Rhodopseudomonas palustris: one gene and its partner. The protein of the gene in region 1 interacts with the protein of each later gene in a pairwise test. Links are inferred from orthologs where the notes say so. Each region holds a gene or a part of one and is shown on either strand. Other genes may lie near its edges. The genes, in order: rpe and eno.

Evidence for each region.
Region 2: the proteins of rpe (region 1) and eno interact in binary tests that used the Escherichia coli proteins (3 or more experiments, as listed by UniProt). The link is inferred for Rhodopseudomonas palustris from one-to-one orthologs.

The regions. Positions count from the first base shown.
Region 1 is NZ_CP041387.1:3,169,104-3,184,255, reverse strand. What follows is about bases 335-3,326. They hold rpe (ribulose-phosphate 3-epimerase), read right to left. Parts: upstream 2,184-3,326; coding sequence 1,485-2,183; downstream 335-1,484. Other genes in these bases: FLL57_RS14550 (P1 family peptidase), read right to left, coding at 3,207-3,326; FLL57_RS14555 (EF-hand domain-containing protein), read left to right, coding at 2,453-3,217; FLL57_RS14565 (IS481 family transposase), read left to right, coding at 335-1,303. Outside these bases: more of FLL57_RS14565, read left to right, coding at 134-334; more of FLL57_RS14550, read right to left, coding at 3,327-4,205; FLL57_RS14545 (cytochrome c biogenesis CcdA family protein), read left to right, coding at 4,351-5,085; FLL57_RS14540 (branched-chain amino acid ABC transporter substrate-binding protein), read right to left, coding at 5,603-6,709; FLL57_RS14535 (ABC transporter ATP-binding protein), read right to left, coding at 6,875-7,621; FLL57_RS14530 (ABC transporter ATP-binding protein), read right to left, coding at 7,758-8,597; high-affinity branched-chain amino acid ABC transporter permease LivM, read right to left, coding at 8,594-9,922; FLL57_RS14520 (ABC transporter permease subunit), read right to left, coding at 9,935-10,852; FLL57_RS14515 (hypothetical protein), read left to right, coding at 11,491-12,015; FLL57_RS14510 (CoxG family protein), read left to right, coding at 12,209-12,673; FLL57_RS14505 ((2Fe-2S)-binding protein), read left to right, coding at 12,848-13,333; FLL57_RS14500 (FAD binding domain-containing protein), read left to right, coding at 13,409-14,215; FLL57_RS14495 (AAA family ATPase), read left to right, coding at 14,235-15,143. UniProt on the Escherichia coli protein: Catalyzes the reversible epimerization of D-ribulose 5-phosphate to D-xylulose 5-phosphate.
Region 2 is NZ_CP041387.1:2,115,492-2,130,503, reverse strand. Bases 903-3,754 are described here. They hold eno (phosphopyruvate hydratase), read left to right. Parts: upstream 903-1,612; coding sequence 1,613-2,896; downstream 2,897-3,754. Other genes in these bases: FLL57_RS09725 (zinc-binding dehydrogenase), read left to right, coding at 3,007-3,754; queF (preQ(1) synthase), read right to left, coding at 951-1,427. Outside these bases: FLL57_RS09740 (glucan biosynthesis protein G), read right to left, coding at 1-864; more of FLL57_RS09725, read left to right, coding at 3,755-4,143; FLL57_RS09720 (hypothetical protein), read left to right, coding at 4,229-5,032; FLL57_RS09715 (LysE family translocator), read right to left, coding at 5,125-5,739; FLL57_RS09710 (CaiB/BaiF CoA transferase family protein), read left to right, coding at 5,832-6,974; FLL57_RS09705 (NADPH-dependent FMN reductase), read left to right, coding at 7,139-7,699; FLL57_RS09700 (FtsB family cell division protein), read left to right, coding at 7,790-8,107; pdhA (pyruvate dehydrogenase (acetyl-transferring) E1 component subunit alpha), read left to right, coding at 8,260-9,294; FLL57_RS09690 (pyruvate dehydrogenase complex E1 component subunit beta), read left to right, coding at 9,353-10,762; FLL57_RS09685 (DUF5076 domain-containing protein), read left to right, coding at 10,767-11,063; FLL57_RS09680 (pyruvate dehydrogenase complex dihydrolipoamide acetyltransferase), read left to right, coding at 11,076-12,482; lpdA (dihydrolipoyl dehydrogenase), read left to right, coding at 12,561-13,982; FLL57_RS23315 (hypothetical protein), read right to left, coding at 14,124-14,264; FLL57_RS09670 (tetratricopeptide repeat protein), read left to right, coding at 14,612-15,012. UniProt on the Escherichia coli protein: Catalyzes the reversible conversion of 2-phosphoglycerate (2-PG) into phosphoenolpyruvate (PEP). It is essential for the degradation of carbohydrates via glycolysis.

The DNA of each region.
Region 1 (15,152 bases):
CGCCAGCGCGCCATCTTGCGGAGAGTGATGGATTGCCGGGTCAAGTGTTCAGCCCGGAGACATAGTCGACACGTGTTCGGAGACATAGTCGACGCATCATAGTGGCTGGATTTGGCGATTGGAGGCCAAGTCCATGCCCTGGCGTGAGGTGTCGGCAGTGGATCAGAGACGCGAGTTCGTACGGCTTGCGATGCAGGAGGGGGCGAACCGGCGCGAGCTGTGCCGGCGGTTCGGCATTCATTGGACGACCGGCTACAAATGGTTGGAGCGATGGGCGGCCGGAGGTGATCTCGCCGACCTGTCGCGGCGGCCGCAGGACAGCCCGCGGCAGACCTCGGCGGCGTGTGAGGCCCAGGTGCTGGCGGTTCGTGATGCGCATCCGGCATGGGGCGCGCGCAAGATCGCCAGCTCGATGGACCGGTCCGGACAGCACGCTCCGGCGGTGTCGACGATCCACGAGATCCTGCGCCGGCACGGCCGGATCAAGCCTGCCGCCGGCGGTCCACCGGCGACGCTGCGGTTCGAGATGCCGGCGCCGAACATGCTTTGGCAGATGGACTTCAAAGGCTGGGTTCGGCTCGGCAACGACGTCCGCTGCCATCCGCTGACCGTGGTGGACGATCACTCACGCTACGATCTGTGCCTCCAGGCTTGCGCCGATCAGCGCGGCGAAACCGTGCAGGACAGGCTGCAAACGACGTTCCGGCACTACGGCTTGCCCGACACGATCTTCGTCGACAACGGCTCGCCGTGGTCGGACAGTTCCGGCGAGCGCTGGACATGGCTCTCTGTGTGGCTGCTCAAGCTCGGCATCAGGGTGATCCGTAGTCGTCCCTATCACCCGCAGAGCCGCGGCAAGAACGAGCGTTTTCATCGCACGCTGGACGACGAGGTGTTTGCGCTGCGGCCCTTGCGCGACCTCGCCGAGGCGCAACGTGCCTTCGATTCCTGGCGCGAGGTGTACAACTTCGAGCGCCCTCACGAGTCGCTAGGCCAGCTGGTGCCTGCTGATCGCTACCAGCCGAGCCGGCGTTCTCTGCCGGACCGCCTGCCGGCTCCAGAATACGATGAGCGCGACATCGTCCGCTCCGTCTCGAAAACCAAGGCCTATGTCAGCTTCAAAGGTCGTTTGTGGAAGGTGCCGCAAGCCTTCGCCGGAGAGCGCTTGGCCATCAGGCCGCTCTCCACCGACGGCAAATACGGCGTGTTCTTCGCTGCCCACCAAGTCGCCACCATCGACTTGACGGGCGTGGAAAGTGTCGGTCATGTCTCCGAACACGTGTCGACTATGTCTCCGGGCTGAACATCAAGCCCGGCAATGACGGTGATGTAAGCGAGCGGCCGCTAGATGAACGCAGTGATACTCGTGTAAGTCGAAATGGAGGCAGAGTGTCTCAGGTGGTGCTACATCATCAGTCCCACCTGGCACGGTGCTACGCACTTCTGCCTGTCGTCAGTTTCGACGAGTTTGGTCTGAACGGTCCTTAAACCGCCTCGCCCCGCGCCTGTAGTGCGGCGTTGCGGATGCCGGCGATATTCGCCTTGTACGCCTCCAGCGTGCCGCCCTTGAACACGGCGGAGCCGGCCACGAAGGCGTTGGCACCTGCTGCGGCGAGTTCGCCGGCGACCTTGTCGGAGACGCCGCCGTCGACTTCGATGTCGATCGGACGATCCGCCACCATGGCGCGGATCTGGCGGATCTTCTGGACTGCGCTCGGGATGAAGGCCTGGCCGCCGAAGCCGGGGTTCACCGACATCACCAGCACCAGATCGATGTCATCGAGCACGTATTCGATCGCGCTCGGATGCGTGCCCGGATTGAGCGAGACGCCGGCCTTCTTGCCGAGGCCGCGGATCGCCTGCAGCGAGCGGTGCAGATGCGGGCCGGCTTCGGCGTGCACGGTGATGATGTCGCAGCCGGCCTTGGCGAAGGCCTCGAGATACGGATCGCACGGCGCGATCATCAGATGGGCGTCGAACACCTTCTTGGTGTGCGGCCGCATCGCCTTGATCACGTCCGGGCCGTAGGAAATGTTCGGGACGAAATGGCCGTCCATCACGTCGAGATGGATCCAGTCGCAGCCGGCGGTATCGACCGCGCGGACCTCTTCGCCGAGCTTGGAAAAATCCGAGGCGAGGATCGAGGGCGCGATGGCGAGCGGACGGAGCGCGAAGGAGGACATCAGGGCTTCCAGGTGCGTGTGGGGTGGATCAACTTCGCTACCACGCCGCGCCGGTCTCTCGCAAATCCAGAGCGCAACAACGGGCCGTGCAGGCCCGGCAGGTTGTGCCGAAGGGGCAGAAATTGCCGTCCCGGCGCCCTCGCCGAATCCGAAAAAGTCAGCAATTTCGGGCGCTTCGCGGCTGGCACGGCGATTGCTCGGAGACAGCCGGAATAATCCGTGGGTAGTTGCCGGCCGCGGCCAGCGGTGTGTGATGCGGAGTTTCTGTGATGCTGCCTGCCCTTGGCGCGCTCGGCGCGCTGTCCGGACTGCTCAATACGCTGAGCGCGTCGACGTCGAAATCGTCGAAGCAGACCACCGGCTTCACCAATCCGTTCGAGAGCTCAAGCGGCAGCAACGGCACGTCGTCGTTTCCGGGCCTGCCGACCGGCAACGGCTCGTTGCCGTCGAGCGGTCTGTCGCCGCAGACGATGCAGGCGCTGCTCGACGCGCAGAGCGCACAGTCCACCGGTAATTCCAGCTCGACCGCATCCAAGTCCCGCGATGCTGCGCTGAAGGATCTGTTCAAGCAGATCGACGGCAACGGCGACGGGGCGATCAGCAAGGGCGAATTCGAGGACGCGCTTGGAGCAGGCGGCACCAACATCGCCAATGCCGACAAGGTGTTCTCCAAGCTCGACAGTGACGGCGACGGTTCGGTCACCGCCGAAGAGCTGGCTTCGGCGTTGATGCCGCGCAAGCAGCACAATCGTAGCAGCGAGGAAGCCCGCAAGTCCGGCCGCGGCGGCGGTTCGAGCGATCCGTTGCTGCAGGCGTTGTCCGGCTCGTCCTCGACCAGTGTGGCCAATTCCGACGGCAGCGTGACCACCTCGATCAGCTATGCGGACGGCACCAAGGTGACGATGACCTCGGCGGCGACCGGCTCGTCGTCGAGCGGTGCGACCTCGTCCTATAATTTCATCGAGCAACTGATCCAGCGCCAGGCGGCGCAGATCCAGGCGGCTTCGGGCTCGTCGCTGTCGGTCAGCGCCTGAACCGATCGCGCCACGCCGGCTGCGCGTCCTTGAACGGCAGCGTGGTGGCCTCATAGACGCCGCGTGCGATCGCCCGTGCCACGGTATTGGCCGCGATGGTGCCGAGCTCGGTCAGCCCGGCCAGCGGCTCGACCGGCTTGACCCCGGTCGCCGCGGCGAACACCACGTCGCCGTCGAGCGGCGCGTGCACCGGATAGATTGCGCGGGCAAATCCGGTCTGCGCCAGCATCGCCAGCCGCTTCACCTGGGTCTTGGTGAGCGCGGCGTCGGTCACCACCGCGACCAGCGTGGTGTTCTCGACCGCGCTCGGGGTCGCGGCGCCTTTCAGCCGCACCTTCAGCATCTCCGGCGTGAAGCTCTCGGGCATTCCTAGCCCGCCGAACTCGTCGCCAACTTCGAACGGCGCCGACCAGAACCATGGGCCGTCACCGATCGTTGCGCTGCCGATCGCGTTGACCACCGCGATCGCGCCGACGGTGACGCCGTCCGGCGTGGTCGCCGAGGCCGAGCCGAGCCCGCCCTTCAGCGTCGCGGTGGTGGCGCCGAGGCCGGCGCCGACGCTGCCGAGCGCGAAGCTGTCGCCGGCTGCGTCCGCGGCGGCGTAGCCGAGATCGCGGTACGGCGAGAACCGGCCCCAGGCCTTGTCACCGCCGTTGATCATGTCGAACACCACCGCGCCCGGCACGATCGGGATCGTGGCGTCGCCGATCGCAAAGCCGCGGCCGCGCTCGGCGAGCCATGCCTGCGCTCCGCCGCCGGCGTCGAGTCCGAACGCCGAGCCGCCCGACAGCGTGAAGCCGTCGACCTGCTCGACGGTGTTGACCGGTTCCAGCAGCACGCCGTCGCGAATCCCGGGACCGCCGCCGCGGACGTCGATCGAGGCGACCGCAGGCTTGTCGAACAGGATCGCGGTGACGCCGGAAGCGAGCTTGGCGTCGTCGGCGTTGCCGACGCGAACGCCGGGGACATCGGTGATGAGGTTTCGCAAGATGGGCCTGTCCGTAGCTGGCTGAGAGGGAACATTCTCGGCATAAACAATTGGTCGAAGCAATCCCTCACGCTGCGATCACAAGGCGCGGAACCTTGACGCAGCGGCTTGCGCCTGTGCGAAGCGCGGGTGCATGTAGCCGGCCATGATCCATGACGTCTCGATCCCCGCCGCCCTGATCGCCGGTCTGGTCAGCTTCCTGTCGCCCTGCGTATTGCCGCTGGTGCCGCCGTATCTGATCTATCTGACCGGTGCGACCATCGAGCACGTCGCCGCCGACGAAGCCGAGCGCAGCTCGAAGCGTGCGGTGATGATCTCGGCGGCGATGTTCGTGCTCGGTTTCTCCACCGTGTTCGTCGCGCTCGGCGCCAGCGCCAGCCTGGTCGGCGGCCTGATCCGCGCCTGGTCGGCGGAACTGGCGATCGTCGCCGGTATCGTCATCATCCTGATGGGCCTGCACTTCCTCGGGCTGACGCGGATCAACATCCTGATGCGGGAAGGGCGGCTGCCGATCCCCAAGCCGGTCGGGCTGTGGGGCGCCTATGTGATGGGGCTGGCGTTCGCGTTCGGCTGGACCCCGTGCATCGGCCCGATCCTCGCCGCGATTCTGTCGGTCGCCGCCGCCGAAGCGACGGTGGCGAAAGGCGCCGGCCTGCTGGCGGTGTATTCGCTCGGCCTCGGCGTGCCGTTCCTGCTCGCAGCGCTGATGATCGAACAGTTCTCCGGCCTGTTCGCCCGCATCAAGAAACACCTCGCCACCATCGAGCGGGTGATGGGCGTGCTGATGATTTTCACCGGCATCGGCTTCCTCACCGGCGCGATCAGCGACGTCAGCATCTGGCTGCTGAACACGTTCCCGGCGCTGGGGAATATCGGGTAGTTTGTCTCTGAAGCCGCGATGCTGGCCTCAGCCTGAGGAGCGGTCCGTTAGAGCGGTTCATCATTTGACTGAAACGATCCGACCTTTCCGAAGGCACTGAGTCCTCATCCTGAAGAGCCCGGCGAAGCCGGGCGTCTCGAAGGATGGGGCAACGCATTCCCTGAGTCATATGGTTCGAGACGGCGCTACGCGCCTCCTCACCAGGAGGTTGTGCGTGTGGCAGGCGATGCGGACTAGCTCTGGTTCTATAAAAAACAGAACTGCTCTAGGACCGCGTCTCGAAGGATGGCAGCGCACGATGCGTCGCCTCATGGTTCGAGACGCGTCGCTGACGCGATGCTCCTCACCATGAGGAGCAGAAGCTGTGCTTGTGCGGATCAAGTTGGATGCAGCAGAGCGCTCATCACCGTGAGCGCTCTGGAGTACTGGGCCGCCCGGTCGAGCCGGGCGGTGACGGTTTGTAGGCGAGGCGAGGGCGCGCGCAGCGCAAGAGGGCGGATCGGAAGATCACGTCGGCTCAGTTGCCGATCTCCGCGTAGTTGCCCTTGGCGTCCCATTTGTAGACGACGTAGTCGATCGCCTTGATGTCGCCCTTGGCGTCGAAGGCGAGCTTGCCGAGGACGGTGTCCCACTCGCCGGCCTTGATGGTTTCGATCACCTTCTTCGGATCGGTCGATTTGGCCTTCTCGACGGCCTGCGACCAGATCTGGAACGCCGCGTAGGTGTAAAGCGTGTAGCCTTCCGGATCGATGCCCTTGCCCTTGAACTTCTCGACGATCGCCTTGGCGGTCGGCTTGTTGCGCGGATCGGGGCCGAAGGTGAACAGCGTGCCTTCCGCGAGCGGGCCGGTGATCGAGGCGAACTCCTTGTCGTTCATCGCGTCGCCGGCCATCATCACGGTCTTCAGGCCCTGGTCGCGCATCTGGCGCAGGATCAGGCCGGCTTCCTGATGATAGCCGCCGATATAGACCAGATCGATGGCGTCGCGCTTCAGCCGCGAAACGATGGAATTGAAGTCCTTGTCACCCTTGTTGTAGGACTCGAACATCTTCTCCTGGAAGCCGGCCTTGTTCAGCGCCTTCTTGGTCTCGTCGGCGAGCCCCTTGCCGTAGGTGGTCTTGTCGTTGAGGATCGCGACGTTCTTGCCCTGATAGTTCTTCAGGATGTACTCGGCGGCGATCAGTCCCTGCTGATCGTCGCGGCCGCAGACCCGCAGTACGTTCCACAGCTTGCGCTCGGTGAACAGCGGGTTGGTCGAGGCCGGAGTGATCTGCAGCGTGTTGCCGTCCGCATAGGCTTCCGACGCCGGGATCGACGACGACGAGCAGAAGTGGCCGGCGACGAACGGGATGCCGTCGCCCGCGATCTTCTCGGCGATCGAGCGCGCCTGTTTCGGATCGCAGGCGTCGTCGCCGGTTTGCAGCTTGAGCTGCTTGCCGAGCACGCCGCCGGCGGCGTTGAGATCGGCGACGGCCTGATCGGCGCCGTTCTTCAACTGACGGCCGAATGCCGATTCGCCGCCGGTCATCGGGCCGGCGACCGCGACCGTGATGTCCTGCGCCAGCGCCGTGGTCGACAGCGCCAGCGAGGCGCCGAAAGCCAAACCGAGAAGCTTTAGTTTCATGGAGTGATCCCTGCGGTGAGACTGCGATAGGTCAGCCGCGCCCGAACCGGATCGCGGCGCGGCAATGCCGGCATTGTTGGCTGATTTTCACGTCAAGTCATCGACAAAATGCCGCATCGGTTGCGACGCACTGGCACATTCTGCCGCAGGCGGTAACGAGAGAGGTCAGGCCTTGCGGCCGCCTTCCAGATAAGCAGCACGGACTTCCGGGCGAGCCAGCAGTTCGGTGCCGCTCCCGCTCATCGTGATCAGTCCGTTGACCAGCACGTAGCCGCGGTGCGCCAGCTTCAGCGCGTGGTTGGCGTTCTGTTCGACGATCAGCACCGTCAGCCCGTCCTGCCTGTTCAGGGTGCGGATCGCTTCGAAGATCTGGCGGGTGATCAGCGGCGCGAGGCCGAGCGAGGGTTCGTCCAGCAACAGCAGTCGCGGCCGGCTCATCAGCGCCCGGCCGATCGCCAGCATCTGCTGTTCGCCGCCGGACAGCGTGCCGCCACGCTGGCCGAAGCGTTCGCGCAGCCGCGGGAATAGCGTCAGCACCCGCTCCAGCGAGGCGGCGCGGTCCTCGTCGCTGCCCTGGCCGGCGTCGGCCCCCATCTGAAGATTCTCGGCCACGCTCATCCGCGGGAAGATGCGGCGACCTTCAGGCGACTGCGCGATGCTCATGCGCGCGATCTGGTAGGTCGGCATCGCGGTGATGTCGACGCCGTCGAACACGATGCGGCCGGTCTTGGCGCGCGGCCTGCCGAAGATCGACATCATCAGCGTCGACTTGCCGGCGCCGTTGGCGCCGATCAGGGCGACGATTTCGCCGGGCTGGATGGCGAGATCGACGCCCTTCAGCGCCTCGATCTTGCCGTAGGCGGCGCGGAGGTTTTCGATTTCGAGCAGAGGCGCGGCGGTGGTGTTTGTCATCGCGCGGCCTCGCCACGCTTACCTTCGTCATGGCCGAGCTTGACCCGGCCATCCACGGCCACAGGCGAGGTCGTGCTCGTTTCCGTGGATGGCCGGGTCAAGCCCGGCCATGACGGTGGACTATGTAGCAACGTCCTCACAGCCCGAGCTCCTGCTCGACGGCCTCGACCTCGTCGTCCTCGACGCCGAGATAGGCGGCGATGACGCGGGGATCGTCGCGGATCTCGGCCGGCGTGCCGCCCGCGATCTTGACGCCGTAGTCGAGCACCACGACGGCGTCGGAAATTTCCATCACCACGCTCATGTCGTGTTCGATCAGCAGGATCGAGGTGTCATGCTGGTCGCGGATCGACAACAGCAATTCGCTGAGTTCGGCGCTCTCGCGCGCATTGAGGCCGGCGGCGGGCTCGTCCAGGCACAGCAGCACCGGCTCGGTGCACATCGCCCGCGCGATTTCGAGCCGGCGCTGGTCGCCGTAAGGCAGGTTGCCTGCTGCGTCGTCGGCGCGGCCGTGCAGCCCGATCTGCTCCAGCCAGAACCTCGCGCGGTCGATTGCGGCGCGCTCTGCCGCACGCCACGACGGCGCGCCGAACAGGCCAAGAAACGTGAAGCCCGAGGCGCGTAGCAGCGCGTTGTGCTGCGCCACCATCAGGTTTTCCAGCGCGGTCATGCCGGGAAACAACCGGATGTTCTGAAAGGTGCGCGCCACCTTGGCGATCTTGGTGATGCGGAAGTCGTTGAGCTTGTCGAGCCGGTGCGTGTCGCCGCCGCGATGCTGGAGCCGGATCGCGCCGGCGGTCGGCCGGTAGAAGCCGGTGATGCAATTGAACACCGTGGTCTTGCCGGCGCCGTTGGGGCCGATCAGCGCGGTGATCTTGCCCCGCTGCGCGTTGAACGACAGGGCGTTGACCGCGATGATGCCGCCGAACTGCATCGTCAGGCCGTCGACCTCGAGGATGTCGGAGGCGTCGTTCATCCGTGGCCTTCCTTGACGAGGTCGGACGAGATCGCCTGCTTGTGCTGAAGATACACGGTCGGCGCTCGGTGGCCGATCAGGCCGCGCGGCCGCCAGATCATCAGCAGCACCATCGCCATGCCGAACACCAGCATGCGGAACTGATCGAGGCCGCGGAACAGCTCGAAGCCGCCGATCAGCGTGACCGCGGCGAGCGCGACGCCGAGCTGCGAGCCCATGCCACCGAGCACGACGATCGCCAGCACCAGCGCCGATTCCTGGAAGGTGAACGATTCCGGCGAGATGAAGCCCTGCCGGGTGGCGAAGAACGCCCCGGCGAATCCGCCGAACATCGCGCCGATCGCGAAAGCCGTCAGCTTGGTCGTAGTGGTGTTGATGCCGAGCGCGCGGCAGGCGACCTCGTCCTCGCGCAGCGCCTCCCAGGCGCGGCCGATCGGCAACCGGCGCAGCCGGATCGTCGCCCAGTTGGTGATCAGCGCCAGAATTAGGATCAGATAGAACAGGAACACCAGCCGTTGCGATGGCGAGAACGGAATCCCCAGCATGGCGGCGAGGCCGTTCTCGCCCGGCGTCAGCGGAATGCCGAACACGGTCGGCCGCGGAATGCCGCTGATACCGTTCGGGCCGCCGGTCAGAGTCTGCCAGTTGATGATGACGAGGCGGATGATCTCGCCGAAGGCGAGGGTGACGATGGCGAGATAATCGCCGCGCAGCCGCAGCACCGGAAAGCCGAGGATCACGCCCCAGAACGCCGCGAGGATGCCGGCGAGCGGCAGGCAGATCCAGAACGACAGCCCGAAATTGGTGGCGAGCAGCGCGTAGGAATAGGCGCCGACGGCGTAGAACGCCACGTAACCGAGGTCGAGCAGGCCGGCGAGGCCGACCACGATGTTCAGCCCCCAGCCCAGCATCACGTAAGTCAGCACCAGGATGCCGAGGTCGAGAATGTAGCGCTGATCGTAGAAGATCACCGGCACGAGCACAGTGAAGATCAGCAGCGCCGGGGCGACGATGCGGCCGGCCAGACCGAGCGTCTTGCGGGCGCTCGCCGGCATCATCTTCGAGGTGTCGACCGGACCCCACCACATCCGCAGCAGCTCGACCACGATCGAGCCGACGAACACCGCGCCGACCATGCCGGCGAGGTCGCCGAATCGCGTCCAGTAGATCAGCCCGCCCTCCGGACCGGCCTCGGTTCGCACGCCGATCATCAGCGAAAACAGAACCAGCGCCACCAGGGCGCTGATCAGGGCTTTCTTGACGATGAATCCCGCGCCGGTTCCGGCGGTGGCGGTCGGGGCTACGGCGTGCGCGAGTTTGGCCACGTCGTCGCCCGCTCAGACTTTTTCGACTTCCGGCCGGCCGAGCAGGCCGGTCGGCATGAAGATCAGCACCACGATCAGGATCGAGAACGCCGCGACGTCCTTGTACTCGACCGAGAAATAGGCCGACCAGAACGTCTCGATCAGGCCGATCAGGAGGCCGCCGAGCATTGCGCCGGGCAGCGAGCCGATGCCGCCGAGTACGGCTGCCGTAAACGCCTTGATGCCGGCGACGAAGCCCATGAAGAAGTCCACCAGGCCATAGTACAGCAGATACATCATGCCGGCGACCGAGGCGAGCGCGGCGCCGATCACGAAGGTCATCGAGATGGTGCGGTCCACGTTGACGCCGAGCAGTGCCGCCATGGTCTGATCCTGCTCGCACGCGCGCATGTCGCGGCCGAGCCGGGTCTTCGCCACAAGCCAAGTGAATATCGCCAGCAGCACGATGGTGGATACCACGACCAGAATCTGCACGTTGGACAGCCGCACGACGAAACCGTCGGCGCTCTCGTGCAGCGTGTAGCCGCCGGTGATGATCGGCGGAACCGGCTTGACGCGGGCGCCCTGCGAAACCTGGGCGAAGTTCATCAGCACGAACGACATGCCGATCGCCGACAGCATCGGGGCGAGGCGGAACGAGTGTCGCAAGGGTCGGTAGGCGATGCGCTCCACCGTCCAGCCGTACAGTGCGGTGATCGCCATCGACACCAACAGCACCACCAGCAGGATCAGTGGCACGAAGGTGAGGCCGAACGACACCAGGATCAGGAAGCTGATGAGAGCGATGAAACCGCCGATCATGAAGATGTCGCCATGGGCGAAATTGATCATGCCGACGATGCCGTAGACCATCGTATAGCCGATCGCGATCAGGCCGTAGATGGAGCCGAGGACGAGACCGTTGATGAGCTGCTGGGCGAAGTAGTCCATGCGCTGCCGTGGTCAGAGGACTCGAAGGATCAGGACTCGAGAAAGCGGATATTGCGGTGCAAACGATCCGGATCGGCTTTCGCTGCACACACGATGCGGCGAGGGCCCCGGCAGCCGGAACGTCGCTTCGCTTTTCGATTTTCTAACAGTGGGTCGCGATCGCGGCAACAGCGGCCGGTTACAACCTTCTTCCCTGTGGACGACGATGCCGCAGTTAGCGGTTCCATTCGCCGCGATGAGTTGGCGGTGAAGTCCGGCGCTATGCGACGGGTGAAATCGGGCGTGCCGCGTCGGTCGCCGGTTCAGGTCCGCGGTGGGGTCGTGGTCGGATGAAAGCGGCATTCCAACGTTCCACCTTCGCCGTTCGACCGGCACCGGGCCGGGCGTCGCGGCTATTCGGTGGGTGCGGCCCGGGAACGCTGCCGAGGCGCGGGGCGGGGTGAGAACAGGCATCATGTGGACTGCTGACGCAAATTTCATGCCGATTTCGCGGTGGAACCTGCCGCAGACGTCGTCCACAGCCGAAAGCCGAAGTTAACCTTAACAAGACGTTTCCATTGCCGTGCCGCGTTAACCTGAAGTTAGCTTCGTTGGCGCGGCCAGAAGATTCGGCGCGCTCTGGCTGGCGGGACACGGCGATGAAGACGGATTGGCGGATCAGCTCGGTGAACGGCGTTCTGCTGGCGGCCTATATCGCGCCGACATGGTTGATCGTGGCGTACCGGCTGATCGTGTCGCCGATCAACGCGCTGTACGACCGGCCGAACATCTCGGTGGCGATCTTCATCAGCGATCATCTGCATCTTGGCGCGATCGCGACGATGAAGATGGCGTGGCTGCTGGCGCTGGCCAAGCTGACGGTCGCCGGTTTCCTGCTGGTTTTTTCGGCGCTGCTGACGCGGCCGTCGGTGCGTCTGTCGGGCGGCTGCAACGAGGCGCTGGCGTTCGCGCTGACGCTCGGCAGCCTGGTGTCGTTCGTCAGCATGGTGATGGCCTCGCAGGTCGCCGAGCCTGAGGCGATGCGGCTGCATGCCACCGAGCTGCTGCTGTTTCTGAGCACCGCGATCCTGATGCTGGTCGAGCCGTCGAAGCGGCCTGCGGCCGCCGTGCGCCCGCGCGCGGCGTTCGAGCCGAACTACCCGGCCGCCGCGCAACGCTCCTGATCGCAGGTCCGACTGTCCTGTTTGCTTGACGCTGGCGCTCGGGCCGGGCGCCACCTATCTCAAAAGCTGCATAACTGTTATCGCCGCCGATCATTCGGGGCGGTGTCGCGATACTTTTTCTTTGCCGCCCGGCGTGCTTAAGTAGTCGCAATGCCGCTGTCCGAGGCGGCCGCCGATCCGGGAGGAAATATCCATGGCCATGACGATGAACGGCGAAGTCCAGTTGGACGCGCCGAAAGATTTGGTGTGGAGCAAGCTCAACGATCCGGAAGTGCTGAAGGTCTGCATTCCCGGCTGCGAGGAGCTCGAAAAGACCGAAGACGACAGCGGTTTTCGCGCGGTGGCGAAGTTGAAAGTCGGCCCGGTATCGGCCCGCTTCAAGGGCAAGGTGACGCTGTCCGATCTCGATCCTCCGAACGGCTACAAGATCACCGGTGAAGGCGAGGGTGGTGTCGCCGGCTTTGCCAAGGGCGGCGCCACGGTCGGCCTGTCCGACAAGGACGGCGGCACGCTGCTGTCCTACGATGTCGAAGCGCATATCGGCGGCAAGCTGGCCCAGCTCGGGCAGCGACTGATCAACGGCTCGGCCAAGAAGCTCGCGGACGAGTTCTTCGCCAACTTCTCCAAGGCGGTGCAGAACGGCAACGGCGCGGCCTGATGGCGCCGCGGGGTTCGATCACGCGGATGTCATTACACGGCAGCGGGTCCGGCACGGCCAGAGCCGTTCGCGGTTGCCGATCCTGGGGTTGCCTCGTAAGATCGGTTCAAGAAACACAACTAAAAGACGAGTGATCGCCGTGCAACGCGGCGGTGCGCATTGAAGAGAGGGCCGATGGCCAAGATTTCCCTGATCGTCAATGGCAAGCCTGTGACCGCGAACGTCGATCCGCGCACGCTGCTGGTGCAGTTTCTGCGCGAGAACCTGCGGCTCACCGGCACGCATGTCGGCTGCGATACCTCGCAGTGCGGCGCCTGCGTCGTGCATCTCGACGGCAAGGCGGTGAAGTCCTGCACCACGCTGGCGGTGATGGCCGACGGCCACGAAGTGACGACGATCGAAGGGCTCGCTGCCGACGGCGCGCCGCTGCATCCGATGCAGGAAGCCTTCCGCGAGCATCACGGCCTGCAGTGCGGCTTCTGCACCCCGGGCATGATCATGACCGCGGTCGACATGGTGCATCGCAAGGGCCACGAGCTCTCCGACGAGACGATTCGCGAAGAGCTCGAAGGCAATCTCTGCCGCTGCACCGGCTATCAGAACATCGTGGTGTCGATCGCGGCCGGCGCCAAGGCGATGGCGAACTCCGACCGCACCTGACCGGCTCTGCGCCGGCCCGCTTCAACGAGGCCGCGCGGCACGCCCAACGAGACGCAGGAAGCTCAGGGAAGCGCAATGTACGAATTCAAATATCACCGCCCCGGGACTGTTCGTCAGGCCGCCAATCTGCTGCTGAAGAACGAGGACGCCAAGCTGATCGCGGGCGGCCACACGCTGCTGCCGGTGATGAAGCAGCGCTTCGCGGCGCCGCCGCATCTGGTCGACCTGTCGCATATCGAAGGCCTGAGCGGCATCGAGATGAAGGGCCGCTCGCTGGTGATCGGCGCCACCGCAACCCATGCCGAGGTCGCGAATTCGGCGATCGTCGGCGAGGCGATTCCGGCGCTGGCCGAGCTGGCGTCGCTGATCGGCGATCCGGCGGTGCGCCACAAGGGCACCATCGGCGGCTCGCTCGCCAATAACGATCCGACCGCGGACTATCCGGCGGCCGTGCTGGCGCTCGGCGCCACCGTGGTCACCAACAAGCGCAAGCTGAAGGCCGAAGAGTTCTTCCAGGGGATGTACTCGACTGCGCTCGAGCCGGACGAGATCATCACCAAGGTGCAGTTTCCGCTGCCGAAGAAGGCCGCCTACATCAAGTTTCGCAACCAGGCGTCGCGCTACGCGCTGGTCGGCGTGTTCGTCGCCCGCCGTCCGTCGGACGTCCGCGTCGCGGTCACCGGGGCAGGCGCCGATGGCGTGTTTCGTGTCACTCAGTTCGAAGAGGCGCTGAAGGCGCGGTTCAATTCCAAGGCGCTCGACGGCCTGCACGTCTCCGCCGACGGGCTGAACAGCGATCTGCACGGCAGCGCCGAATATCGTGCGCATTTGATCGGCGTGCTCACCAAGCGTGCGGTCGACGCCGCCAACGGCAAGGCGTGAGCCTGCAACCGGATCGGCCATGACCGCAACCGCGCCTCCCGCCTCCGTCGACGCCACGCTCGAATTGCTGACGAGCCGCGGCTATCTCGCCGAGCGGTCGCTGGCGACGGTGGTGTTTCTGGCGCTGCGGATGGGCCGGCCGTTGTTTCTCGAAGGCGAGGCCGGCGTCGGCAAGACCGAGATCGCCAAGGTGCTGTCGGCCGCGCTCGGCCGCCGGCTGATCCGGCTGCAGTGCTACGAGGGTCTCGACGTCGCTTCCGCGGTGTATGAGTGGAATTCGTCGGCGCAGATGATCGCGATCCGGCTGGCCGAAGCCGCCGGCGACACCGACCGCGATCAGCTCTCCAGCGACATCTTCTCCGAGCGCTTCCTGATCAAGCGGCCGCTGCTGCAGGCGCTGGAGCCGGACACGGCGGGCGCGCCGGTGCTGCTGATCGACGAGCTCGACCGCGCCGACGAGGCGTTCGAGGCGTATCTGCTCGAAGTGCTCAGCGACTTCCAGGTCACCATTCCGGAGTTCGGCACCATCAAGGCGCCGGCGCCGCCGATCGTGATCGTCACCTCGAACCGCACCCGCGAAATCCACGACGCGCTGAAGCGGCGCTGCCTGTATCACTGGGTCGACTATCCGAACGCCCAGCGCGAATTGGCGATCGTGAAGTCGCGCGTGCCGGGGATCTCGGCCAAGCTGTCGCAGCAGGTGGTGAACTTCGTCCAGGCGCTGCGCGAGCAGGATTTCTACAAATCGCCGGGCGTCGCCGAAACGCTCGACTGGGCGACCGCGCTGACCGAACTCGACGCCCGCGCGCTGACCGCCGAAGTCGTCGGCGACACCCTCGGCGCGCTGCTCAAGTACCAGGACGACATCGCCCGGATGCAGGGCGACACCGTGCAGAAACTGGTCAAGGACGCGACCGAAGGGAAGTAATAGGCCTCT
Region 2 (15,012 bases), 1.1 Mb from region 1 along the record:
CGCCAGCCCGTCGGAATCGTGCACCGACGGGCGGAAGTCGGCCGCATCGGCCGGATCGTTCGGGCCGAACAGAAACATGCTGGTCATCGGCGCGAGGCCGACGTGCTGCAGATCGACCCGGGGATACAGCGCCATCTCGACGTCGAACACGGTGGTGACGCCCGGACGGATGGTGAAACGGTACGCGCCCGCGATGCTCTTGCTGTCCAGCAGCGCGTGTACCACCATCGACGATGCGCCGGGGGCGGGGCGTTCGAGCCAGAACGTCTTGAACAGCGGAAATTCCTCGCCGCCGGACTGGCCGGTGTCGATCGACAGTCCGCGCGCCGACAGGCCGTAGCGCTGGCCTTTGGCGACGGCGCGGAAATACGCCGCACCGAGGAACGCGCTGACCTCGTCGAAATAGTCCGCGCGCTCCAGCGGCGCGTGAATGCGAAAGCCCGCAAAGCCGAGATCGGCATCCGGTGGCGGCGGGGCGGCGTCGCCGAACGAAAAATCTTCGGCACGGTAGCGGACCGGCCGAGCCTCGCCTTCCGCGACCTCGAAGATCGTCACCCGGTTCTTGTACAGGAAGCCACGGTGAAAGAACTGCACCTGAAACGGCAAGCCTTCGGCGCGCCACAGCGCGCGCTCCGGATTGAAGCGAAGCGCGCGATACGCATCATAACTTAGATCGCCCAGCGACGAATGCAGCGCGCTGTCCGGCGCCTGATAGGGCTTGCTCGCCAGTTCGCGCGCCAGATTTCGTACGACCCAAGGATCGAACGGGCTGGAGGGTGGGGATTTGTTCGCTGCGGCCGGCTCGGCCTTAGCTTGCAACAGCGGCAGCGCCGCAAGGCCGGTCAGAACTTGCCGCCGGTTCAATCTCGCTTCTCCGCTTGGAACGATTCAGTTCCGCACAAACGTCCGGGAGCGCGAAGAGTTCCTCGAGCGAGGGCGATCAGTCCGATCTAGCCACGTCCGCGATATGGCTGCACGCCCTGATCGGGGACCCAGACATCTTTCGGCAGTTTGCCGGTCTGCCAGAACACGTCGATCGGGATGCCGCCGCGCGGATACCAGTAGCCGCCGATGCGCAGCCATTTCGGCTTGATCTCAGCCGCGATCCGCTTGCCGATCGCCACTGTGCAGTCCTCGTGGAAGGCGCCGTGATTGCGAAACGAGGCGAGGTACAGTTTCAACGATTTCGACTCGAGCAGCCAAGGGCCCGGAACGTAGTCGATCACCAGATGCGCGAAATCCGGCTGCCCGGTCACCGGGCACAGCGAGGTGAATTCCGGTGCAGTGAAGCGCGCCAGGAAATTGGTGTCCTTCTGCGGGTTCGGCACCCGGTCGAGCTTGGCGGCTTCCGGCCGGTCCGGCCATTCGACGGCCTGACCGAGCTGCAGGGGCGGGGAGGAGGCGGATTTGCGGGGCGTTTTCGACATGGCTTGAACTCGGGTCTCCGTTACCGCCGTCCTAGATCATTTTCCGAAGCAGGGGAATCCGTCGCAAAACCGGTGCGTTCGCCGTTTGTCGGACCTCATGGAGCGGTCCGGCGGCCTTTTCGTGCCCCGAGCCATGCTGTAGAAGCGGCGCAACTCCATTCCCTCCATCCGATCAAGAGGCATTCATGACCGCCATCGTCGACATCATCGGCCGCGAAATTCTCGACAGCCGCGGCAATCCGACCGTCGAAGTCGACGTGGTGCTCGAGGACGGCTCGGTCGGCCGCGCCGCGGTGCCGTCGGGCGCGTCGACCGGCGCCCACGAGGCGGTCGAGCTGCGCGACGGCGACAAGGCTCGCTATCTCGGCAAGGGCGTGCTGAAGGCGGTCGAGGCCGTCAATGGCGAGCTGTTTGATGCGCTGGGCGGCATGGACGCCGAGCAGCAGGTGCAGATCGACCAGACCATGATCGAGCTCGACGGCACCCCGAACAAGGGCCGGATCGGCGCCAATGCGATCCTGGGTGTGTCGCTGGCGGTCGCCAAGGCCGCGGCGTCGTCTTACGATCTGCCGCTGTATCGCTATGTCGGCGGCACCTCGGCCCGCACCCTGCCGGTGCCGATGATGAACATCATCAATGGCGGCGCGCACGCCGACAATCCGATCGACTTCCAGGAATTCATGATCATGCCGGTCGGCGCGCCGAGCTTCGCGGAAGCGCTGCGCTATGGATCGGAAATCTTCCACACACTGAAGGGCGAACTGAAGAAGGCCGGCCACAACACCAATGTCGGCGACGAGGGGGGCTTCGCGCCGAACCTGCCGTCGGCCGACGCCGCGCTCGATTTCGTGCTGTCGGCGATCGGCAAGGCCGGCTTCAAGGCCGGGGAAGACGTCATGATCGCGCTCGATCCGGCGTCGACCGAGTTCTTCAAGGACGGCAAGTATGTCTATGAAGCAGAAGGCCGCAGCCTGGGTCCGCAGGAGCAGGCCAAGTATCTCGCCGATCTGGTGTCGCGTTATCCGATCGTGTCGATCGAAGACGGCATGGCCGAAGACGATATGGAAGGCTGGAAGGCGATCACCGATCTGATCGGCGACAAGTGCCAGCTCGTCGGCGACGATTTGTTCGTCACCAACGTCTCGCGCCTCGCCGACGGCATCAAGGCCGGCCGCGCCAACTCGATCCTGATCAAGGTCAATCAGATCGGCACGCTGACCGAGACGCTCGCCGCCGTCGAGATGGCGCACAAGGCCGGCTACACCGCGGTGATGTCGCATCGCTCCGGCGAGACCGAGGACTCGACCATCGCCGACCTCGCGGTCGCCACCAATTGCGGGCAGATCAAGACCGGCTCGCTGGCGCGCGCGGACCGCACCTCGAAGTACAACCAGCTGCTGCGCATCGAACAGGAGCTCGGCACCAGCGCGTACTTCCCAGGCAAGGCGGCGCTGAAGGCGTTCCGCTGAACGACAAGCAAATGGCCGCGATGATGTGATCGTCGCGGCCATCGGCTCGTCTTGAACCCCGCGCGCGGCTGCATCATGGTGCGGCCGCAACAGACAGCAGGGAGAAAGACGTGACCGAGGCCATCACCGGACTGCAACTGCGCTCGCTGATCAAGACGAGCGGCGACCTCGAAGTTTCGCTGGTGCCGGTAAGCATTCCCGAGCCCGGCCCCCACGAGGTGGTGGTCCGGGTCGAAGCCACCCCGATCAATCCCTCCGATCTCGGCCTGTTGTTCGGCGCCGCCGACATGTCGACCGCGAAAGCGTCCGGCAGCGCGGACGCGCCGGTGATCACCGCCAAGGTGCCGGAAGCCGCGATGAAGGCGATGGCGGGCCGGCTCGACGAGTCGATGCCGGTCGGCAACGAGGGCGCCGGCACGGTGATCAAGGCCGGCAGCTCGGACGCGGCGCAGGCGCTGCTCGGCAAGACCGTAGCGATGATCGGCGGCGCAATGTACGCGCAATACCGCCTGATCAAGGCGGCCGACTGCCTGAAGCTCCAGGATGGCACCACCGCGGCCGAAGGCGCCTCGTGCTTCGTCAATCCGCTGACCGCGCTGGGCATGACCGAGACGATGAAGCGCGAAGGCCACAAGGCGCTGGTGCACACCGCCGCGGCGTCGAACCTCGGCCAGATGCTCAACCGGATCTGCCTCAAGGACGGCATCGATCTGGTCAACATCGTGCGCAGCGAGGCCCAGGCCAAGCTATTGCGCGACATCGGCGCCAAATACGTGGTGGATTCCACCGCGCCGACGTTCCTCGACGATCTCACCGAGGCGCTGGTCCAGACCGGGGCGACCATCGCGTTCGATGCGATCGGCGGCGGCCGGCTCGCGGGGCAGATCCTGAGCTGCATGGAAGCCGCGATCGGCAAGACCGCGACCGGCCCCTACAGCCGCTACGGCTCCAACGTGCCGAAGCAGGTCTATATCTACGGCAGCCTCGACACCAAGCCGACCGAGATCTTACGCAATTTCGGCTTCGCCTGGGCGGTCGGCGGCTGGCTGCTGTTCCCGTTCCTGCAGAAGATCGGTGCTGCCGACGCCGCCAAACTCCGCGCCCGCGTTGCGGCCGAGATCAAGACTACCTTCGCCAGCCACTACACGCGGACGGTGTCGCTCAGGGAGGCGCTGAGCCTCGATGCCATCGCGGTCTATAACAAGCGCGCGACCGGGGAGAAATTCCTCATCGCCCCCAACGCATAGCTGCCATCGGGGGTATGAAATCCGCTGGTGCTGATCGTAGTTGCTAGCTAGTCTCAACAAGACGAAGCAGCCCAGCGGAGATTTCATGGATCAGATGGCTGAACGGCGACCGTCGGAATTGGCGGAAGCGACCGCCGCATTGATCAATCACATCGTCGGGGCGATCGAGTCCGCCGCGGTGGTGATGGAGCCGTTCTATCACCTCGAATTCGTCGGAATCTTTCCGGCGCTGGTCTACGCGGCGATGCTCAAGGCGATGCCGCGCAACACCGACTATCGGCCGATGCATGGCCGCAGCAAGGGCAATGATCTCGCTGACGGCACTCACACCCGGGTGAAGATCGACCTGTTTCCGGAATACATCCGGCACCTGCCGCCGGAGCAGCGCTCGGTGTGGCGCATGGTCGGCGACGCGCTGTGCTCGGAGCCGGTGAAGGACGCGTTTCGGCGCAAGCTGGCGCCGGCCCTGGAGAAACGATTTGGGCCGGACGCGCGGGAGGTCGGGATGTTTCCGATTCCGATCCTGACCCGCGACGTTCCCGGTTACAAGATCACGCCGCACACCGACACGCATTGGAAGGGCATCACCGTGCAGCTCTATCTGCCGCGGGACGAAGCCCACACCGACATCGGCACGATCTTTCACGATGTGCTGCCGGACGGGTCGATGCCGAAGGCGCGGCAGATGAAGTTCGCGCCGAATTCGGGCTATGCGTTTGCGGTCGACAAGCAGAGCTGGCATTCGGCCGACACCGTCCCCGCGGGCGTCGAGACGCGTGACAGCATTCTGCTGACGTATTTCGTCGACCAGGGTCCGCTCAAGGTGCTGCGCAATCGCGGCAAGCGGCTCGGCAACTTCCTGCTCAACGAAATCCGCACGCGGACCTGACTGACGCCTTTGATGGCGACGGTGCTATCCTTCGTCAGGTTCGGCACAAGCCCGGCATGACGGCGGTGGGACGATCAGCTTAATAACAGGCGTCACCGCTCCGCAGTGGCCAGCTTGGCGCCTAGCGCGACGAAGGCGGCGGCGAAACTGCGGCGGAGCCAGGTCATCACTTGCGGGCGGGTGATGACGTGGTCGCGTAGCCAGGCGGCGAACAGGCCGTAGATCACGAACACCACGAAGGTCATCAGCATGAAGATGCCGCTCAGCTCGACCATCCGGCCGAGCGGATGGGCGTCGTCGGCTGAGACGAATTGCGGCAGGAAGGCGAGGAAGAAGATCGACAGCTTCGGATTGAGGATGTTGATCAGGACGCCCGTCACCGTCATCTGCACTGCCGACGGAGCGCCGACATCGGTCTCGACGCTGAGCGGGCCGCGCTCGCCGAGCGTCTTCCACGCCATGTAGAGCAGATAGGCGACGCCGAGATACTTGAAGAGCTGGAACGCCACCGCGCTGGTGTGGAGCAGGGCGGCGAGGCCGAGGATCGCCGCCGCCATGTGGGGCACGATGCCGATGGTCGAGCCGAACGCCGCAATCGCGCTGGCGCGTGAGCCGCGCGACAGGCCGGTGGCCACCGTATAGAGCACGCCGGTTCCGGGCGAGGCGACCACGATCAGCGAGGTGATGAGAAATTCGGCGGTCACCATTGCGCGCATCGCTCCTGCCAGACACTTGCAATTTGCCTCGCGCCACTGAAACAGTGCGCGCCAACAGACATAACACGAAATCGGAGACCGCAATGGGTGGACCGCTCGCCGGCATCAAAGTGATCGAGATCGCGCAGGCGATCGCCGGGCCGATGGCCGGGATGATCCTCGGCGACATGGGCGCCGACGTGATCAAGATCGAGAAGCACGACGGCGGCGACGATGCCCGGCACTGGGGCCCGCCCTTCGTCGACGGCGATTCCTTGCTGTTTCACACCTACAACCGCAACAAGCGGTCGGTGACGCTCGACATCAAGAACCCGGACGACGTCGCGCGGCTCAAACAACTTGTCCAGGATGCGGACATCCTGATCCAGAACCTGCGCTCCGGCGTGGTCGCGTCGTGCGGCATCGGGCCGGACGTGATGTGCGCGGTCAATCCGCGGCTGATCTATTGCTCGGTGTGGGCGTTCGGCAAAGCTGGTCCGTTGAGCAAGGAGCCGGGCTTCGATCCGCTGCTGCAGGCCTATGGCGCGGTGATGTCGCTCACCGGCGGGCCGGAGCATCCGCCGACCTTCTGCGCGCCGCCGATCAACGATCGCGCCACTGCGCAATGGTGCGTGATCGGCGCGCTGGCGGCGCTTCAGCAGCGCCACGTCACCGGCAAGGGCTGCGTGATCGACACCTCGCTGTTCGACACGGCGGTCGGCTGGGTCGACATGTCGCTCAGCGGCTATCTGCTCGACGGCGAGCCCCCTGTGCGCCACGGCACCGCAAGCGGTACGCTGGCGCCGTACCAGGTGTTCGAGACCGCCGACCGACCGATCGTGATCGCGGCCGGCAACGACCGCCTGTTCGCGCGCTGTGCCGATGTGCTCGGCCATCCGGAGTGGAGCGCGGACCCACGTTTTGCGCGGGTGCGCGACCGGCAGGCGCATCGGCCCGTGCTGATCCCGCTGATGCAGGAGGTGCTGAAGACCCGCAGCGCAGCCGATTGGCTCGCGGCCTTCAAGAGCGCCGGTGTGCCGGTGAGCCCGGTCAACGACATTCCCGAGCTTGCCGCCACCGAACAGCTCGCCGCGGTCGATCTGCTGCGCACGATGCCGGACACTGGTCTCACCGTCGCCGGTCTGCCGATCGTGTTCGACGGCGCGCGCCCGCATCCCGAGCTCGCCACACCGAAGCTCGGCGCACACAACCATGAGGTGCTGGGTAACCGCGCCGCGGCCGAATAGGGCGGCGAGTGCCAGGTGCGGAGGTTCGCCTCCGCACGAAACCGGGCAGGTGCGCCATCAAAACCGCGTCATCGCAGCGTGCTTGACGCATGTTGCGCATTCTCCGTCATCACGGCGGGATAGGCTCGCCGCGATTGTCTGATTGCATGACCGGAGGATTGCCAATGGCCCCACCATATCGTGTCGCGACCGTCGTCGGCAGCTTGCGCAAGCAGGCGTATTCGCTGCGGACCGCGCAGGCGCTCGCCGCGCTGGCGCCGGACACGCTGAAGCTCGACATCGTCACGCTGCACGGCCTGTCGATGTACAACCAGGATCTCGAGACCGAAGCGCCGCCGGCCGACTGGACCGCGTTCCGCGACAGCATCAAGGCCTCTGATGCGGTGCTGTTCGTAACTCCCGAATACAACCGCTCGATTCCTGGCGTGCTGAAAAACGCCATAGACGTCGGGTCGCGGCCCTACGGCAAGAGCTGCTTCGACAAGAAGCCGGCCGGCGTGCTGTCGAATTCGCCGGGCGCGATCGGCGGTTTCGGCGCCAACCACCATCTGCGGCAATGCCTGGTGTTTCTGAACATGCCGACGCTGCAGCAGCCGGAGGCTTATGTCGGCGGCATCGGGGATGCGTTCGGCGAGGACGGTGCGCTGGTCAAGGACGCGCTGCGCGAGTTCCTGCAGAAGTACATCGACGCCTTCGCCGGCTTCGTCGCCCAGCAGTACAAATAACGTCGGCCGCATCCGCCCCGCCGGCTGTCAAGCTGGCGGGACAGATGCGGCGTTAGCCGCGCGTTAACCGCGCTGTCCCATGGTCCGGCCATGGTCACCCGCAGTCGTCTCAAATCGATCCTCGCCGGCATCGCGCTGTACGCGATCGCTGCCGCCGTGATCGGCTATTTCGGCGTCAACGCCTACACCGGCCGCTACGGCCTGACGGCGCAGCAGGAGCTCGACCAGGAAATCACCGCGCTGACTGCGGAGCTGGTGCAGCTCCGCCAGCAACGCGCCGAGGCCGAGCAGCGAGTCTCGCTGCTGCGCTCCGACCGGATCGATCCCGACATGCTCGACGAGCGCGTGCGCTATCAGCTCGACTTCGCCAATCCGGCGGACCTGGTGCGGATGATGCCGGCGCGCTGAGTGCGCAAATTCCAAAAATCTGGACGAACGATTTCGAAAGTTTCGTGTCGCTGCACTGCGGCATATTGATTTGCGCGCAGCGACATAGCGATCCTTTCAAGCCGCTATAAGTTACGATAGAGAGGCTCATCTCATCTCTAATCGGAATCGCCATGGCCGCACCCAAGAAGAGCGCCGCGAAGGAAACAGCACAGGACAAGGCCGGAGGAGCGTCACCGTCGAACGTGCCGCCTTTCAGCAAGGAACAGGAGCTCGGCGCCTTTCGTGAGATGCTGCTGATCCGTCGCTTCGAAGAGAAAGCGGGCCAGCTCTACGGCATGGGTGCAATCGGCGGATTCTGCCACCTCTACATCGGTCAGGAAGCCGTCGTCGTCGGCATGCAGATGGCGCTACGCGAAGGTGATCAGGTGATCACCGGCTATCGCGATCACGGTCACATGCTCGCCTGCGGCATGGATGCCAACGGTGTGATGGCCGAACTCACCGGGCGCCGCGGCGGCTACTCCAAGGGCAAGGGCGGCTCGATGCACATGTTCAGCCGGGAGAAGAGTTTCTTCGGCGGACACGGCATCGTCGGCGCGCAGGTCTCGCTCGGCACCGGCATCGCCTTCGCCAACCGCTATCGCGGCGATGGTCGCGTCTGCCTCGCTTATTTCGGCGACGGCGCCGCCAATCAGGGCCAGGTGTACGAGAGCTTCAACATGGCGGAGCTGTGGAAGCTCCCCGTGGTGTACGTGATCGAGAACAACCGCTACGCGATGGGCACGTCGGTGACGCGCTCCTCGGCGCAGACCGATTTCTCCAAGCGCGGCGTGTCGTTCAACATTCCGGGCGAGCAGGTCGACGGCATGGACGTGCGTGCGGTGAAGGCCGCCGGCGACAAGGCGGTTGCACATTGCCGTGCCGGCAACGGCCCGTTCATCCTCGAAATGCAGACCTATCGTTATCGCGGTCACTCGATGTCGGACCCGGCGAAGTATCGGTCGCGCGAAGAGGTCGACAAGATCCGTAACGATCAGGATCCGATCGAACAGGTCCGCAAGCGTCTGCTCGGGCTCGACATGACCGAAGACGATCTGAAGGCGATCGATGCCGAGGTGCGCAAGGTCGTCAATGAGTCGGCGGACTTCGCGCAGCACGATCCCGAGCCTGATCCGTCCGAACTGTACACCGATGTGTATCGCTGATCCCCGCCTTGCCGTGTCGCGGCTGCTTCCCGCCTGACTGAATGACTGCGGAGCCCCAATGCCAATCCAAGTTCTGATGCCCGCGCTGTCGCCGACCATGGAGAAGGGCAACCTGTCGAAATGGCTCAAGAAGGAAGGCGACAAAGTCAAAAGCGGTGACGTCATCGCCGAGATCGAGACCGACAAGGCGACGATGGAAGTCGAAGCCGCCGACGAAGGCACGCTCGGCAAGATCCTGATCCCCGAAGGTACCAACGACGTCGCGGTCAACACGCCGATCGCCACCATTCTCGGCGACGGCGAAAGTGCAGCCGATGCCGACAAGGCGTCGGATCCGGCCGCGCAGAACAAGGCCTCGCAATCGGCCCCGCCGGCAGCGGAGCCTGAAGCCGCGCAGGCCAAGTCCGCACCCGCGCCGGCGCAGCACGCGCCAGAAGCCCCGACGGTGTCGGCCGCCGCTGATCCGGACATTCCGGCCGGCACCGAGATGGTGACGGTGACGATCCGCGAGGCGTTGCGCGACGCGATGGCCGAGGAAATGCGCCGCGATCCCGACGTGTTCGTGATGGGCGAAGAGGTTGCCGAGTATCAGGGCGCCTACAAGGTCACGCAGGGACTGCTGCAGGAATTCGGCGACCGCCGTGTGATCGATACCCCGATCACCGAGCACGGCTTCGCCGGCGTCGGCGTCGGTGCCGGCTTTGCCGGGCTGAAGCCGATCGTCGAGTTCATGACCTTCAACTTCGCCATGCAGGCGATCGACCAGATCATCAACTCGGCGGCGAAGACGCTGTACATGTCCGGCGGCCAGCTCGGCTGCTCGATCGTGTTCCGCGGTCCGAACGGTGCTGCTTCGCGCGTTGCCGCGCAGCACAGCCAGGACTACTCGGCTTGGTATTCGCAGATCCCCGGCCTCAAGGTGGTGGCGCCGTATTCGGCCGCCGACGCCAAGGGGCTGCTCAAGGCGGCGATCCGCGATCCCAATCCGGTGATCTTCCTCGAGCACGAGATGCTGTACGGCCAGCACGGCGAAGTGCCGAAGCTCGACGACTACGTGATCCCGATCGGCAAGGCGCGCATCGTCCGCGAGGGCAAGGATGTCACGCTGATCTCGTGGTCGCACGGTATGACCTACACGCTGAAGGCCGCCGACGAGCTGGCGAAGGACGGTATCTCGGCCGAGGTGATCGACCTGCGCACGCTGCGTCCGCTCGACACCGAAACGATCATCGCCTCGGTGAAGAAGACCGGCCGCGCGGTGACGATCGAAGAGGGCTGGCAGCAGAACGGTATCGGCGCCGAACTCTCCGCCCGGATCATGGAGCACGCGTTCGATTATCTGGACGCTCCGGTGACGCGGGTATCCGGCAAGGACGTGCCGATGCCGTATGCCGCCAATCTCGAAAAGCTGGCGCTGCCCAGCGTCGCCGAGGTGGTCGAGGCCGCCAAAGCCGTCTGCTATCGGTGACCCTATGACCGGACCCAAGCAACAGCCGCTGCCGCCCGACGTCGAAGGCCGCGAAGATGCGATCGAAGTGTTGCGCGCCTTTGTGCTCGACGGCGGTTTGTCGATCGCCTTCATGCGCGCGTTCGAAGATCCGGAGATGTGGGGGCTGCTGCTGGTCGACATCGCCCGCCACGCCGCGCGCGCCTATGCGCGCGAGAGCGAATACACCGAGGACGAGGCGCTGGAGCGCATCGTCGAGATGTTCGAGGCCGAGCTGTCGCGCCCGACCGACACCGGCGCCACCACCGAACGGCCGCAGTAAGGTTCTGTCCTCATGCCGATCAACATTCTGATGCCCGCGCTGTCGCCGACCATGGAGAAGGGCAACCTTGCGAAGTGGCTGAAGAAGGAGGGCGACAAGGTCAAAAGCGGCGACGTCATCGCCGAGATCGAGACCGACAAGGCGACGATGGAAGTCGAGGCCGCCGACGAGGGCACGCTGGCCAAGATCCTCGTGCCCGAAGGCACCCAGGACGTGCCGGTCAACGACGTGATCGCGGTGCTTGCCGAGGACGGCGAGGACGTGAAAGCGGCTGGGGCAGGCGGTCAGGCCAGTGCCGGCGGTGCCCCCTCACCCCAGCCCTCTCCCCAGAGGGGAGAGGGAGCCGGCTCTGCGGGTGGCAAAGCCGAGGCCAATTCGGACGCACAGGACAAGGCTGATCAGAGGCCGGCGCCACAGCCGCCTTCACCTCTCCCCAACGGGGAGAGGTCGCCGCCGCGGGCGGCGGGTGAGGGGGATACAGCGCCAGCGAATGGCCGTGTGTTCGCTTCGCCTTTGGCGCGGCGGCTGGCGAAGGATGCCGGCATCGACATCGCCCGCGTCAGCGGCACCGGGCCGCACGGCCGCGTCATCGCCCGCGACGTCGAGCAGGCCAAGAGCGGCGGCGGCCTGAAGGCGCCGGCTGCGGCGCCAGCGGCTGGTCCCGCGATCGTGCCGGCGATGTCGGATCAGCAGATCCGCGCGCTGTATCCGGAAGGCTCTTACGAAGTGGTGCCGCACGACGGCATGCGCCGGACCATTGCGCAGCGATTGACGCAGTCGACCCAGACCATCCCGCATTTCTATCTGACGATCGACTGCAACCTCGACCGGCTGCTGGCCGCGCGCGAGGACATCAACGCCGCCGCGCCGAAGGACAAGGACGGCAAGCCCGCCTACAAGCTGTCGGTCAACGACTTCATCATCAAGGCGATGGCGATCGCCCTGCAGCGCATCCCCGACGCCAACGTGTCGTGGACCGAGGCAGGGATGCTCAAGCACAAGCATTCCGACATCGGCGTCGCGGTGGCGATGCCGGGCGGGCTGATCACCCCGATCATCCGCAGCGCGGAGACGGCGTCGCTGTCGTCGATCTCGGCGCAGATGAAGGATTTTGCCGCCCGCGCGCGGGCCCGCAAGCTGAAGCCTGAAGAGTACCAGGGCGGCACCACAGCGGTGTCCAATCTCGGCATGTTCGGGATCAAGGACTTCACCGCCGTGATCAATCCGCCGCACGCCACCATCCTGGCGGTCGGCACCGGCGAGCAGCGCCCGATCGTGCGTGACGGCAAGATCGAGATCGCCACCATGATGAGCGTGACGCTGAGTTGCGATCACCGCGCCGTCGACGGTGCGCTCGGCGCCGAACTGATCGGCGCCTTCAAGACGCTGATCGAAAATCCCGTGATGATGATGGTGTGACTTTCTTACCCTCTCCCCTTGTGGGAGAGGGTGCCCGAGCGAAGCGAGGGCGGGTGAGGGAAAGAAGAGCGAGTAGTTATGTCCGACACCTCCTTCGACGTCATCATCATCGGCTCCGGACCCGGCGGCTATGTCGCGGCGATCCGGGCGGCGCAGCTCGGGTTCAAGACTGCGATCGTCGAGAAGTCGTATCTCGGCGGCATCTGTCTGAACTGGGGCTGCATTCCGACCAAGGCGCTGCTGCGCTCGGCGGAAATCTATCACTACATGCAGCACGCCAAGGATTACGGGCTGTCGGCCGATAACATTTCGTTCGATCCGAAGGCGATCGTACAGCGCTCGCGCGGGGTGTCGAAGCGGCTGAACGACGGCGTCGGCTTCCTGATGAAGAAGAACAAGATCTCGATCATCTGGGGTCAGGCGACGATCGACGCGCCGGGCAAGCTCACGGTCGCTGCCTCCAAGACCGAGGCGCCGAAGGGCGCGTTGCCGCCGGGCAGCTATCAGGCCAAGCACATCATCGTCGCCACCGGGGCGCGGCCGCGGGTGCTGCCGGGTCTCGAGCCGGACAAGAAGCTGGTCTGGACCTATTTCGAGGCGATGGTGCCGGAAGTGATGCCGAAGTCGCTGCTGGTGGTCGGCTCCGGTGCGATCGGCATCGAGTTCGCCTCGTTCTTCCACACCATGGGCGCCAAGGTCACCGTGGTCGAGGTGCTGCCGCAGATCCTGCCCGTCGAGGATTCCGAGATTGCCGCGCTCGCCCGCAAGCGGTTCGAGAAGCAGGGCATCAAGATTCTGACCGGCGCCAAGGTCACCAAGCTCGACAAGAAGGCTGATAGCGTCGTCGCCACCATCGATCCCGGCAATGGCAAGCCGGAGACCGCCGAATTTGACCGTGTGATCTCGGCGGTCGGCGTGGTCGGCAATGTCGAGAATCTCGGGCTGGAGAAGCTCGGGGTGAAGCTCGACCGCGGCACCATCGTCACCGACGGCCTCGGCAAGACCAGCGTGCCCGGCATCTACGCGATCGGCGATGTCGCCGGTCCGCCGATGCTGGCGCACAAGGCCGAGCACGAGGGGGTGATCTGTGTCGAGGCCATCAAGGGCCTGCATCCGCACCCGCTCGACAAGAGCCTGATTCCCGGCTGCACCTACTGCCAGCCGCAGATCGCCTCCGTTGGCCTCACCGAGGCCAAGGCGAAGGAGCAGGGACGGGAGATCCGGGTCGGCCGCTTCCCGTTCACCGCCAACGGCAAGGCGATTGCGCTCGGCGAGGACCAGGGCCTGGTCAAGGTGATCTTCGACAAGAAGACGGGGCAGCTCTTGGGCGCCCACATGATCGGCGCCGAAGTCACCGAGCTGATCCAGGGTTACGTGGTGGCGATGAACCTCGAAACCACCGAGGAAGAGCTGATGCACACCGTCTTCCCGCACCCGACGCTGTCGGAGATGATGAAGGAAGCCGTGCTCGACGCCTACGGCAAGGTGCTCAACGCCTGACCCCAGCGGCTACTAAGTGCACCCGAAAAGGGTGTCCGCCGGGACACTCTTGTTGCTATGCCGCAACAGTTCTGCATCATTTAACCGTCTTTGATGGTCGCTCTTGCACGCGCCGCTTTTTGGCCACACCGGTCAATGAGATCATCTGACCTGAGCCGAGCGCAGGTCGATGGTCTTACCGGGAAAGTCCGGAAAGCCCGACAGCGAGGCGGCCGGAAAGACGAGTTCGCGAATGTTCGCCACGACGCCTACCAGGTCGATGCCGACGAGCCGCCAGATCACTGGCTGCGCCGCGAACCTGTCGGCCCCCCTCGGCGTCTTCAAAAAGTCACCGTCTGCCGCGGATTTGCGGCGGCTCGGCCGTCATCTCGCCAAACAGCAGGGTGATGCTGATAGTGCCCAGCTCCCGGCGACGATCTTGCGCAATCATGGCCAACCAAGGTGCGATCACCTGACCGTCGAACAGCCGACGGCCGGTCGCGGCCGTGACAGAAATTTGACCGCCGCAGCGTCGGCCACCGACCCGTCCGAAACGGGTGCGGCCGCGACAGAGGAGAGGGCGGGAGTGTGTTGGATGGAAAGCCGGCGGGTCGATTCGACCGTACCGGGGGTGACCCGCGAGATGTGCGATGCGGAATTTTAGGCGTAGCGTTTTTGCCGCGTTGCTGATCGGCGCCGGAGCAGGCGCCGTGCCGGCGGCGGCGTTCGAAGGCACCCCGGTTCGACCGGAGGACACCGCGATCCCGGTCGCCACCAGCCAGCCGGGTACCGCGCCTGCGCTGAAGAAGGCGCTGCCGGCGGCGCCGTCGACCACCTCGCTCACCGCGCTGCAATATGCCGCCGAGGGCGGCCACCCGATCGCGCAGTGGCGCCTCGGGAAGATGTATGCCGACGGCAATGGCGTCGATCAGGACGACCTGCGCGCCTTCGACTATTTCAGCAAGATCGCCAACGCCCACGCCGAGGACAGCCCGTCGGCGCCGCAGGCCGCGATCGTCGCCAACGCCTTCGTGGCACTCGGCCGCTACTA